4 regions of the Streptomyces sp. NPDC019224 genome follow, and region 2 is predicted to be linked to each of the others. Evidence: riboswitches for the same ligand, from Rfam matches in the RefSeq annotation. Region 2 holds a riboswitch; each other region holds the start of a gene.

Region 1 (2,191 bases), on a different contig from region 2:
CTTCGACGCGTTCGAGGAGTTCGTCACCGCCGTGCTGGCGGAGATCCCGCCGGGCGGTGGGTCGGTGCGGATCGTGAACCGCGGCCACCCCGATCCGCTGCTGCTGCACGGGGGCGGGGCGGTGGAGGCCCTGGCGCCCTCGGAGCCGGCGCTGCCGCTGGGCATGGGCCTGGGTGCGCGGCCGGACCGCTCGGACGAGTGGGAGCTGCCGGCCGGCGGGACGCTCCTGCTCTACACGGACGGCCTGTCCGAGGCACGCGACGCCGACGGGGTCTTCTACGAGCCGGCGGAGCGGCTGCGCGGGCGCCTCTTTCCCGGGCCCGAGGAGCTGCTGTCCGCGCTGACCGAGGACGTACGGCTGCATGCGGGAGGCGAGTTGACGGACGACATGGCGCTGCTCGCGGTCACGCGGCCGACGAAGGGCGGGCCCGACCGGCGCAGGACGGTGAAGCTCGTCAAGCCGGGTGCCACCCTGCGTAACTGAAAGGCGTCGCTCCGCATAACGTTTGACGCAACGTCAGAAAACGGGTAAGGGGTGAGGGCCGGTCAACTCGCCCGATTCCGCCCGGTTACGTCCCGCAAAGTCCAGGCCAAAGACGTGAACGATCAGTGGGAACGGCTTGGAATCGGAGCCGTCTGTCTATTAACGTTCGATAACGCAGCGCGGTTGTCCCAGCCGTCGTCAGTGGCGGCACCGTGCGCGAGCGCCGAATTCCGCAAGGGAACCGGGGAACCATCAATATGGGGTGAATCGGGCATCTCTGTCTTCACGAGAGGCGGAGGGACCCGTAGGAGACCTTCCTGCTCCGAACCCGTCAGCTAACCCGGTAGGCGAGAAGGAAGGAAAGGAGTGCGCCCGCGTGGCGTCCAACAAGCCTGCCCCCGAATCCCCCTCCCGGTTCGTGCCCGAGTACGGCGCCGACTTCGCGAACGGCCCCGGCACCGCGTACATCCCGGAATACGGGAGCGACTACGCGACCGATCGGGGCAACGGCTACGACACCGGTTCCACCGGCGGCTTCCGCGCCGATGAGGCCGCCTCCGAGCGGGCCTGGGAGGAATGGAACCCCACGGAGGAGTCCGTCCGCCCCGTCCGCGGCAAGCACCGTGTCGCCAAGCAGCGCAATGGTCTGGCCCGTAGCTCCACCGTCCTCGGCGTCGGTGTCATCGCGGCCGTCGGTGCGGGCGGCATGGCCACCGCGCAGAGCAAACCGCCGGTCTCCATTTCTCTTCCCGATTCCATCGCGGACAATCTCCCCGACGCCAAGTCCCTTCCCGGCGTAGGGGCGTTGTTCTCCGACGAGACCGAGGCCGAGGCCGAAACCCCCGCCGTCGCTGCCGCCCCGCTGACCACCGCCGGCATCACCACCGCCGAGGCCGAGCAGGGCACCACGGACGCCGGCGAGGCGCTGCGCGCCCGCATCCTCCAGCAGGCCGAGCAGCAGCAGGGCGCCGCCGACGCCGAGGCCAAGGCCGCCGAGGAGAAGGCCGCGGCGGAGAAGGCCGCCGCCGAGGCGAAGAAGCAGCAGGACGAGGCGGAGGCCAAGGCCGCCGCCGAGAAGAAGAAGGCGGAGGAGGAGGCGAAGAAGAAGGCCGAGGCCCTGCGCCTGGCCAAGCTCGCCGCCAGCTACGCCATTCCCACGTCCTCGTACACGATCACCTCGACGTTCGGCGAGGCCGGCTCGATGTGGTCCTCCGGCTACCACACGGGCCTCGACTTCGCGGCGCCGACCGGTACCCCGATCAAGGCCGTCCACACCGGCACCATCAAGTCGGCCGGCTGGTCCGGCTCCTACGGCTACCGCACGGTGCTGGAGCTGGAGGACGGGACCGAGCTGTGGTTCTGCCACCAGTCCTCGATCGGTGTCACCGTCGGCCAGAAGGTCACCACCGGCGACACCATCGGCCGCGTCGGCGCGACCGGCAATGTGACCGGCCCGCACCTCCACCTGGAGGTCCACACGCCGGACGGCACCGGCATCGACCCGATGGCCTGGCTGCGCGCCCGCGGCATGACCGTCTGAGGTCTCCGCGGCCCTCGTCGAACCCCGCCCGTTCCCCCCTCGCGGTCCTCCGAACCCCGGCAGCCCTGACGCACACCCCCCGACGCCAGGGCTGCCGGTCCGCCCTCGGTCGGATGTATACGGCATGGAATATGTGGGTGGCCGGAGACCGTTGTGCCACCCATGAC
Region 2 (2,191 bases):
AAGATCCTCCGTGGCGATCCGGGTGCCGACGTTCACCTGGTCCCAGGTGGTACGCGGGATGTCGACGCCCGCCGCCTTCCAGGCCGCCTGCGTCAGCCCCGAGCAGTCGTACGAGGAGGGGCCGGTCGCTCCCCAGACGTACGGTTTGCCGATCTGCGCCCGGGCGAACGCGAGGACCTTCTCCGCCTTCGTCGACGCACTGCTGCCGGAGCCCGAACCGGAAGCGGAATCCGAACCGGAAGCGGAATCCGAACCCGAACCGGAAGCGGAACTCGAACCCGTCTCCGTACCGCCGTCGCCCGGCTCCTCGGCCTTGCGCTCGGCCTCCTTCCTGGCGGCGGCCTGCCTCTGCGCCAGTTCCTCCGCCTTGCGCCTGGCCTCCGCCTCCTTCTTGCGCTCCAGCTCCGCCAGGCGCGCCTTCTCCTCGGCGGTCAGCTTCGACAGCAGCGTCCGGGCCTCGGTCAGCTTCTTCTGGACGTTCTGCTTGCTGGTGCGCAGCGCGGTCTGCGCCTCGGTGAGGGTCTCCAGGCTCTTCACGGCCTCGGCCCGCTGCTTGGACGCCTTCGCCTGCTGCGTACGGAACTCCGTGACCGCCCGCTGCTGGCGCTCGGCCATCCGGTCCATGAGATGGGTCTGGTCGAAGAACGACTGCGGGTCGTCGGCCAGGAAGAAGGTGGCGGTCGGCGCGAGGGCGCCGTCGCGGTACTGGGCCGCGGCGTAGTTGCCGAGCGTCCTGCGGGCGTCGTTCAGCTTCGCGGTGCGCTTGGCCACGTCGTCCAGCAGCGTGTCGACCCTGGTCCGCTGCTTGTCCGCGGCCTCCTTCGTCTGGTTGTACTTCTGGGTCGCGGTGCCCGCCTGCCGGTAGAGGTCGTCGACCTTCTTCTGCACGTCCTCGATGCTCGGCTTCGGCGCCGGGGCGGCCATCGCGCTCTGCGAGGACAACAGGGTCACCGATGCCAGCGCGGCCGAGGTGAGCCCGAGGGCGGGGGCGGTGGCGCGCACCCGGGTGCGCGGTTTGCGATGCGACGCCAAGGCCGGCATCTCCTTCCGTGGACCGCCTACCGGGTTAGCTGTCGGGTTCGGGCGGAACGGAAGGCTGCCCTACGGTCCCGTGGGGGCGGACCGATTCACCCCGGTGATGCGTGTGGGTCCCCGGTTCCGGGCGAGCCCGGATTCGGCGTGGGGGCCCGCTCGGCGTGGGTCGCCTCTGGGGGTACGGGCCGTCCGAACGAGCACGCTAGCCAACTCATGGGGCCGCTGTGAAGGTTGGTGTTCGATATGCCCGATACATTTCCGTGACCTTCTCGGAGCGGGGCCGGGTGTCGGTCGGGAGCTTTAGACTCGGACAGCGATGAGCAGCCTCTTTGACGACAGTTTCCTGGCCGGCCTCCAGCACGAGGAGGACGGGCCCCCGCCGCCCCCCGAGGACTCCGCGCCCGAAGCGGTGCCGGAGGACCTGTTCGCGGGCATGTTCGACGGGCCCCCGCCGTCGCGTGACGCGTACTACCGCGACGGCGCGCACCGCCCCGTCATCGATCCCGAGGCCCTGCTCGACGGCCTGAACACCGAGCAGCGCGCCGCCGTCGTGCACGCCGGGTCGCCCCTGCTCATCGTCGCCGGCGCCGGCTCCGGCAAGACCCGGGTCCTCACCCACCGCATCGCCCACCTGCTGGCCGAGCGGGGCGTGCACCCCGGCCAGATCCTGGCGATCACCTTCACCAACAAGGCCGCCGGCGAGATGAAGGAACGCGTCGAGCAGCTGGTCGGACCCCGGGCCAACGCCATGTGGGTCATGACCTTCCACAGCGCGTGCGTCCGCATCCTGCGCCGCGAGTCGAAGAAGCTCGGCTTCACCTCCTCGTTCTCGATCTACGACGCGGCCGACTCCAAGCGGTTGATGGCCCTGGTCTGCCGCGACCTGGAGCTGGACCCCAAGCGCTACCCGCCGAAGTCCTTCACCGCCAAGGTCTCCAACCTCAAGAACGAGCTCATCGACGAGGAGACCTTCGCCGGACAGGCGAGCGACGGTTTCGAGAAGACCCTGGCCCAGGCGTACGCGATGTACCAGGCCCGGCTGCGCGAGGCCAACGCGCTGGACTTCGACGACATCATCATGACGACGGTCCACCTGCTCCAGGCCTTCCCCGACGTCGCCGAGCACTACCGCCGCCGCTTCCGCCACGTCCTGGTC
Region 3 (2,191 bases), on a different contig from region 2:
GCCATCGGCGCGCCGGTGGCGGGGCTCGCCGCCCTGATCGGGGCACCGGGCATCGGCATCGGCGCCCTGCTCATGGTGTTCCTGGGCAACCCGTTCTCCGGAGTCACCAGCGCCCCCGAGCTCCTTCCCCGGCCGATCGGCGCGCTCGGTCAGCTGCTGCCGCCCGGCGCGGGCGGATCACTGCTGCGATCGGTGGCGTTCTTCGACGGCGCCGCGGCGGGCGGGGCGGCTCTGACGCTCGGCGCGTGGGCGGTGCTCGGACTGGCCGCCGTACTCATCGGCGGCCGCCGCGGGATCGCGGCGCCGGACACCTCGCCGGTCGCCGCCGGGCGGGAGCCCGTGCCGGCGGGCTGATCCTCCCGCACACCACCGTCGTGCGCCCCCGTCCCAGCGGACGGGGGCGCACGGTTGCGTACGAAGGGTCAGTCGTCCCGCCCGTGGTGCCCGCGATGCTCCGCGGCGATGCCGAAGCGGTGCCGTTCGCCGGGAGCGGACGGGGCGGCGCCGATCGAGGAGACCGAACGGGGACGCACTCGCGCTGATGCACCGGCGCGGTGAAACACACCTCCACAGCACCACGTTGACCCGGGCGCTCCGGGTGCTGGACGGCGAGCGGCGGGCGGCCCGGGTCACCCTGCCGCCGGCTCCCCCGAGTTGACGCACCCGGTCATGACGACACGCCCGACGGGTGCACAGGATTTCCTCGCTCGTTCGGCGTAGGCGTTCCCCCTCACGAGCGACGGCTCGATTTGCCTGTCCGTGATGCGCGCGGGGCGGCTTCCTCCGCGACGCCGCTGGTACCGGCATGGCCGCGGGAGCGGGGCAGGGCGGTGGAACGGCGCCTGTCCACCTGAACGGGCTATCCGTACCGGTCTTCACTTATGGCCGTTTCACCTCGGAAATCCGGCACGAGGTGAGTCAAGATCCCTGGGACGACAAGCCCCCGCCGCCGCGGCGGGGCGGTCCGGGCGGACGCCGAGTCCTGCCGCCGTCCGGATGCCTGGTCGACAGGAGTGGATCGGCAGGAGTGGAGGACCCGAGCACTACGGGACCGCCGGATCTCCGGCTGTCCCTCGGGGTGAAGCCGCCGCGCGCGGCCGGGCAACTTCGCCAGCCCGAACCCGACAGGTCATCCTTCACAGGCGGCTGACGAAGGGTTGCGCATGAGTGCGCAGGTTCATGTCCCGTCTCTGCTCGCCCGGGCCACGACGGCCTCGGTCATGACTCTCGCCGCCGTCGGCGGCACGCTGTTCGTCCCCGGCGCCGCGTCCGAGGCGCAGGCGGCCGGCCATGCGATGAAGGCGCTGAAGATCGCGGCGTCGAAGAAGGGGGCGCCCTATCGCTGGGGCGCCACCGGACCCGGCAGCTTCGACTGTTCGGGGCTGACGCTCTACTCGTTCAAGAAGGCCGGCAAGAAACTCCCCCGGACGGCCCAGCAGCAGTACAACAGGACCAGGCACATCTCGGCGTCCCAACGGCAACGAGGCGACCTGGTCTTCTTCCATTCCGGGCGCAGCGTCTACCACGTGGGCATCTACGCCGGCAGCGGGAGGATCTGGCACTCGCCGAAGGCCGGCGCCGTGGTCCGCCTGGAGAGGATCTGGACCAGGAGCGTCCACTACGGCCGGGTGAGCTGAGGCGTGCGCCTGCCGACCGGTCCCGGCCCGCCTCAGGGCTGGACGGGGACCTGCCACGGGAGGGCCACCCAGACGGTCTTGCCGCCGTCGGCGGTGGGTGTGACGGTCAGCCGGCCGCCGTACTCCTTGGCCAGCGAGCGGATGATGACCATGCCCCGCCCGTTGTCCTGCTGGACGGCGGCGGGCAGCCGCTGGGGCCGGCGGGGATGGCTGTCCGTCACACCGAGGCGCAGCTGCTCCTCCCGCTCCAGACGCAGGTCCACGGTGAAGGTGGGCGACTGTCCGAAGGTGTGCAGGACGGCGTTGGTGGCCAGCTCCGAGATGATGAGGCGCACGGTGTCGGCGGTCTCCGCGTCGTCGGGCAGGCCCCACTCCGCCAGGACCCGGGCCACGTACTTCCGGGCCGCGGAGACCGAGACCGGCTCGCTCGGCAGAGTGACACGTGCTTCTTGATGGTCTGCCATGGCGAGCCGTCCCTTTCCCACCCGGTACCGGGCCGGCGAGCGGTCCGGTTGTGCTTCGCGCCAGATTGCCATTGATGCTGCCCTCCGCGG
Region 4 (2,191 bases), on a different contig from region 2:
AACCCTGCCCGCCGCGCGGCCAAGCAGCTCTCCAAGGAGCTGTTCCCGGCCACGGCCCGCATCTCGCGCCCGCGCCTGGGCACCGAGGAGACCATCGAGCGGATCGACGCCGCGGCCGTGCGCGCCTTCTACGACGCGCACATCCGCCCGTCCGCCGCGACCGCCGTGGTCGTCGGCGACCTCACCGGCATCGACCTGGACGCCCTGCTCGCCGAGACCCTCGGCGACTGGTCCGGGGACATCGTCGAGCCCCGCCCCGCCCCGCCGATCACTGCCGACGACACCGGCCGCGTGATCATCGTGGACCGCCCCGGCGCGGTGCAGACGCAACTGCTGATCGGCCGCATCGGTGCCGACCGCCACGACAGCGTGTGGCCGGCCCAGGTGCTCGGCACCTACTGCCTGGGTGGCACCCTCACCTCCCGGCTCGACCGGGTGCTGCGCGAGGAGAAGGGGTACACCTACGGCGTGCGGGCCTTCGCCCAGGTGCTCCGCTCCAGCGCCGCGGACTCCGCCTCGGGTGCGACGGGCGCCGCGATGCTGGCCATCAGCGGTTCCGTGGACACCGAGTCCACCGGACCGGCCCTGGAGGACCTGTGGAAGGTCCTGCGGACGCTGGCCGCCGAGGGCCTGACGGACGCCGAGCGCGAGACGGCCGTGCAGAACCTCGTGGGGGTGGCCCCGCTGAAGTTCGAGATGGCCGCATCCGTCGCGAGCACCCTGGCCGACCAGGTGGAGCAGCACCTCCCGGACGACTACCAGGCGACGCTGTACGCCCGCCTCGCCGAGACCGGCACCGTCGAGGCGACCGCGGCCGTGGTCAGCGCATTCCCGGTGGACCGGCTGGTCACGGTCCTGGTCGGCGACGCCTCGCGCATCGAGGAGCCGGTCAGGGCCCTCGGGATCGGAGAGGTGTCGGTCGTCACCGGCTGACCGGCCACTTCGCCCGCTGCACGGGCCACGGGAGGCTCCGGCGCGCTGTTGTGCCGGAGCCTCCCCGCGTACCCGCTCGACGCCGGACCATTTTTTTCCTTTATGCGTCAATTTGCGCACAAGGGAACCGATTCACCCTGTGGGATGCGCTACAAAACCCCCTGCCCGTTTGGTGACGGGAAGTCCGGCCGATTAGCGTCGGGCCCGCTGTCCGCCACTCGTACGCCGCATCCGTGACGTACCGGGCAGCCATCGCCGAGTCCCCGTCAGGCGCGAGCCCGGGGAGCCGGGGACCCATGCAGTCCCTGGGGTGAATCGGACGCCCGCCCCCTCCGGGGCAAGGCGCCCGTAGGAGACCTTCCTGCTCCGAACCCGTCAGCTAACCCGGTAGGCGAGAAGGAAGGAAAGGACCAGCCACCTCATGGCGTTCACCCGTGCGACCGGGAAGCACCGTGCCCCGAGCCGTCTGACGCGTACCGGCGCCAAGGCCGTCGGCATCGCGACCCTCGCCACCACCGGCGTCATCGGCTCCCTCGCCTCCCCGGCCCTCGCCGCCGACACCGGGACGGCCCCCACGGCCACCGGGACCGGCCTCTCCCAGCTCCTCACCGTCGAGAGCACCCTCGCCGAGCGGATCGAGGCCCAGGCCGCCGCGCAGCATCACCTGGCCGACGTCGCCGAGAAGAAGGCGGCGGCCAAGGCCAAGGCCAAGAAGAAGGCCGAGGCCGCGAAGAAGCAGGCCGCCGCGAAGGCCGCCAAGGTCAAGGCAGCGGCCAGGGCGAAGGCCGAGGCGGCCCGCGAGGCATCCGCGCGCGCCGGCCGTTCCACCGCCCGCGCCGCCCTGGGCACGTCCTACCGCCTCCCCGTCGCCGGCTCGTACGTGACCACCGGCTACAAGTCCAGCGGCTCGCTCTGGTCGTCCGGCAGCCACTCCGGCATCGACTTCCACGCCGCGTCCGGCAGTTCCGTCGTCGCCGTCGGTGCCGGTACGGTCGTCGAGGCCGGCTGGGGCGGGGCGTACGGCAACAACATCGTGCTCCGGATGACGGACGGCACGTACACCCAGTACGGCCACCTCTCGTCGATCGGCGTCTTCGTCGGCCAGAGCGTCGCCGCCGGGCAGCAGATCGGACTCTCCGGCTCCACCGGGAACTCCACCGGCCCGCACCTCCACTTCGAGGCCCGCACCACGCCCTCCTACGGCTCCGACATGGACCCGGTCGCGTACCTGCGCGCCCACGGTGTCAGCGTCTGACCG

What was found. A riboswitch is a leader RNA that binds a small molecule or an ion and turns the genes downstream of it on or off. The one in region 2 is predicted to bind cyclic di-AMP.
Region 1: it holds a riboswitch for cyclic di-AMP, as region 2 does, so the genes downstream of both, ABZ564_RS03825 (M23 family metallopeptidase) here and ABZ564_RS03610 (NlpC/P60 family protein) in region 2, are expected to answer to the same signal.
Region 3: it holds a riboswitch for cyclic di-AMP, as region 2 does, so the genes downstream of both, ABZ564_RS19350 (C40 family peptidase) here and ABZ564_RS03610 (NlpC/P60 family protein) in region 2, are expected to answer to the same signal.
Region 4: it holds a riboswitch for cyclic di-AMP, as region 2 does, so the genes downstream of both, ABZ564_RS29350 (M23 family metallopeptidase) here and ABZ564_RS03610 (NlpC/P60 family protein) in region 2, are expected to answer to the same signal.

Annotation. Positions count from the first base shown of each region.
Region 1 covers NZ_JBEYCF010000004.1:22,988-25,178, reverse strand. Annotated here, with positions in the region: gene ABZ564_RS03830 (PP2C family protein-serine/threonine phosphatase) at 1-484, shown strand, start outside; cyclic di-AMP (ydaO/yuaA leader) riboswitch at 696-849, shown strand; gene ABZ564_RS03825 (M23 family metallopeptidase) at 861-2,024, shown strand; gene ABZ564_RS03820 (aldo/keto reductase) at 2,187-2,191, shown strand, end outside.
Region 2 covers NZ_JBEYCF010000003.1:215,743-217,933, forward strand. Annotated here, with positions in the region: gene ABZ564_RS03610 (NlpC/P60 family protein) at 1-1,041, opposite strand, end outside; cyclic di-AMP (ydaO/yuaA leader) riboswitch at 1,040-1,190, opposite strand; gene pcrA (DNA helicase PcrA) at 1,352-2,191, shown strand, end outside.
Region 3 covers NZ_JBEYCF010000028.1:43,242-45,432, forward strand. Annotated here, with positions in the region: gene ABZ564_RS19340 (ABC transporter permease) at 1-354, shown strand, start outside; partial or broken gene ABZ564_RS19345 (prevent-host-death protein) at 423-521, opposite strand; cyclic di-AMP (ydaO/yuaA leader) riboswitch at 964-1,160, shown strand; gene ABZ564_RS19350 (C40 family peptidase) at 1,164-1,637, shown strand; gene ABZ564_RS19355 (ATP-binding protein) at 1,670-2,101, opposite strand.
Region 4 covers NZ_JBEYCF010000065.1:17,061-19,251, forward strand. Annotated here, with positions in the region: gene ABZ564_RS29345 (pitrilysin family protein) at 1-933, shown strand, start outside; cyclic di-AMP (ydaO/yuaA leader) riboswitch at 1,177-1,341, shown strand; gene ABZ564_RS29350 (M23 family metallopeptidase) at 1,355-2,188, shown strand.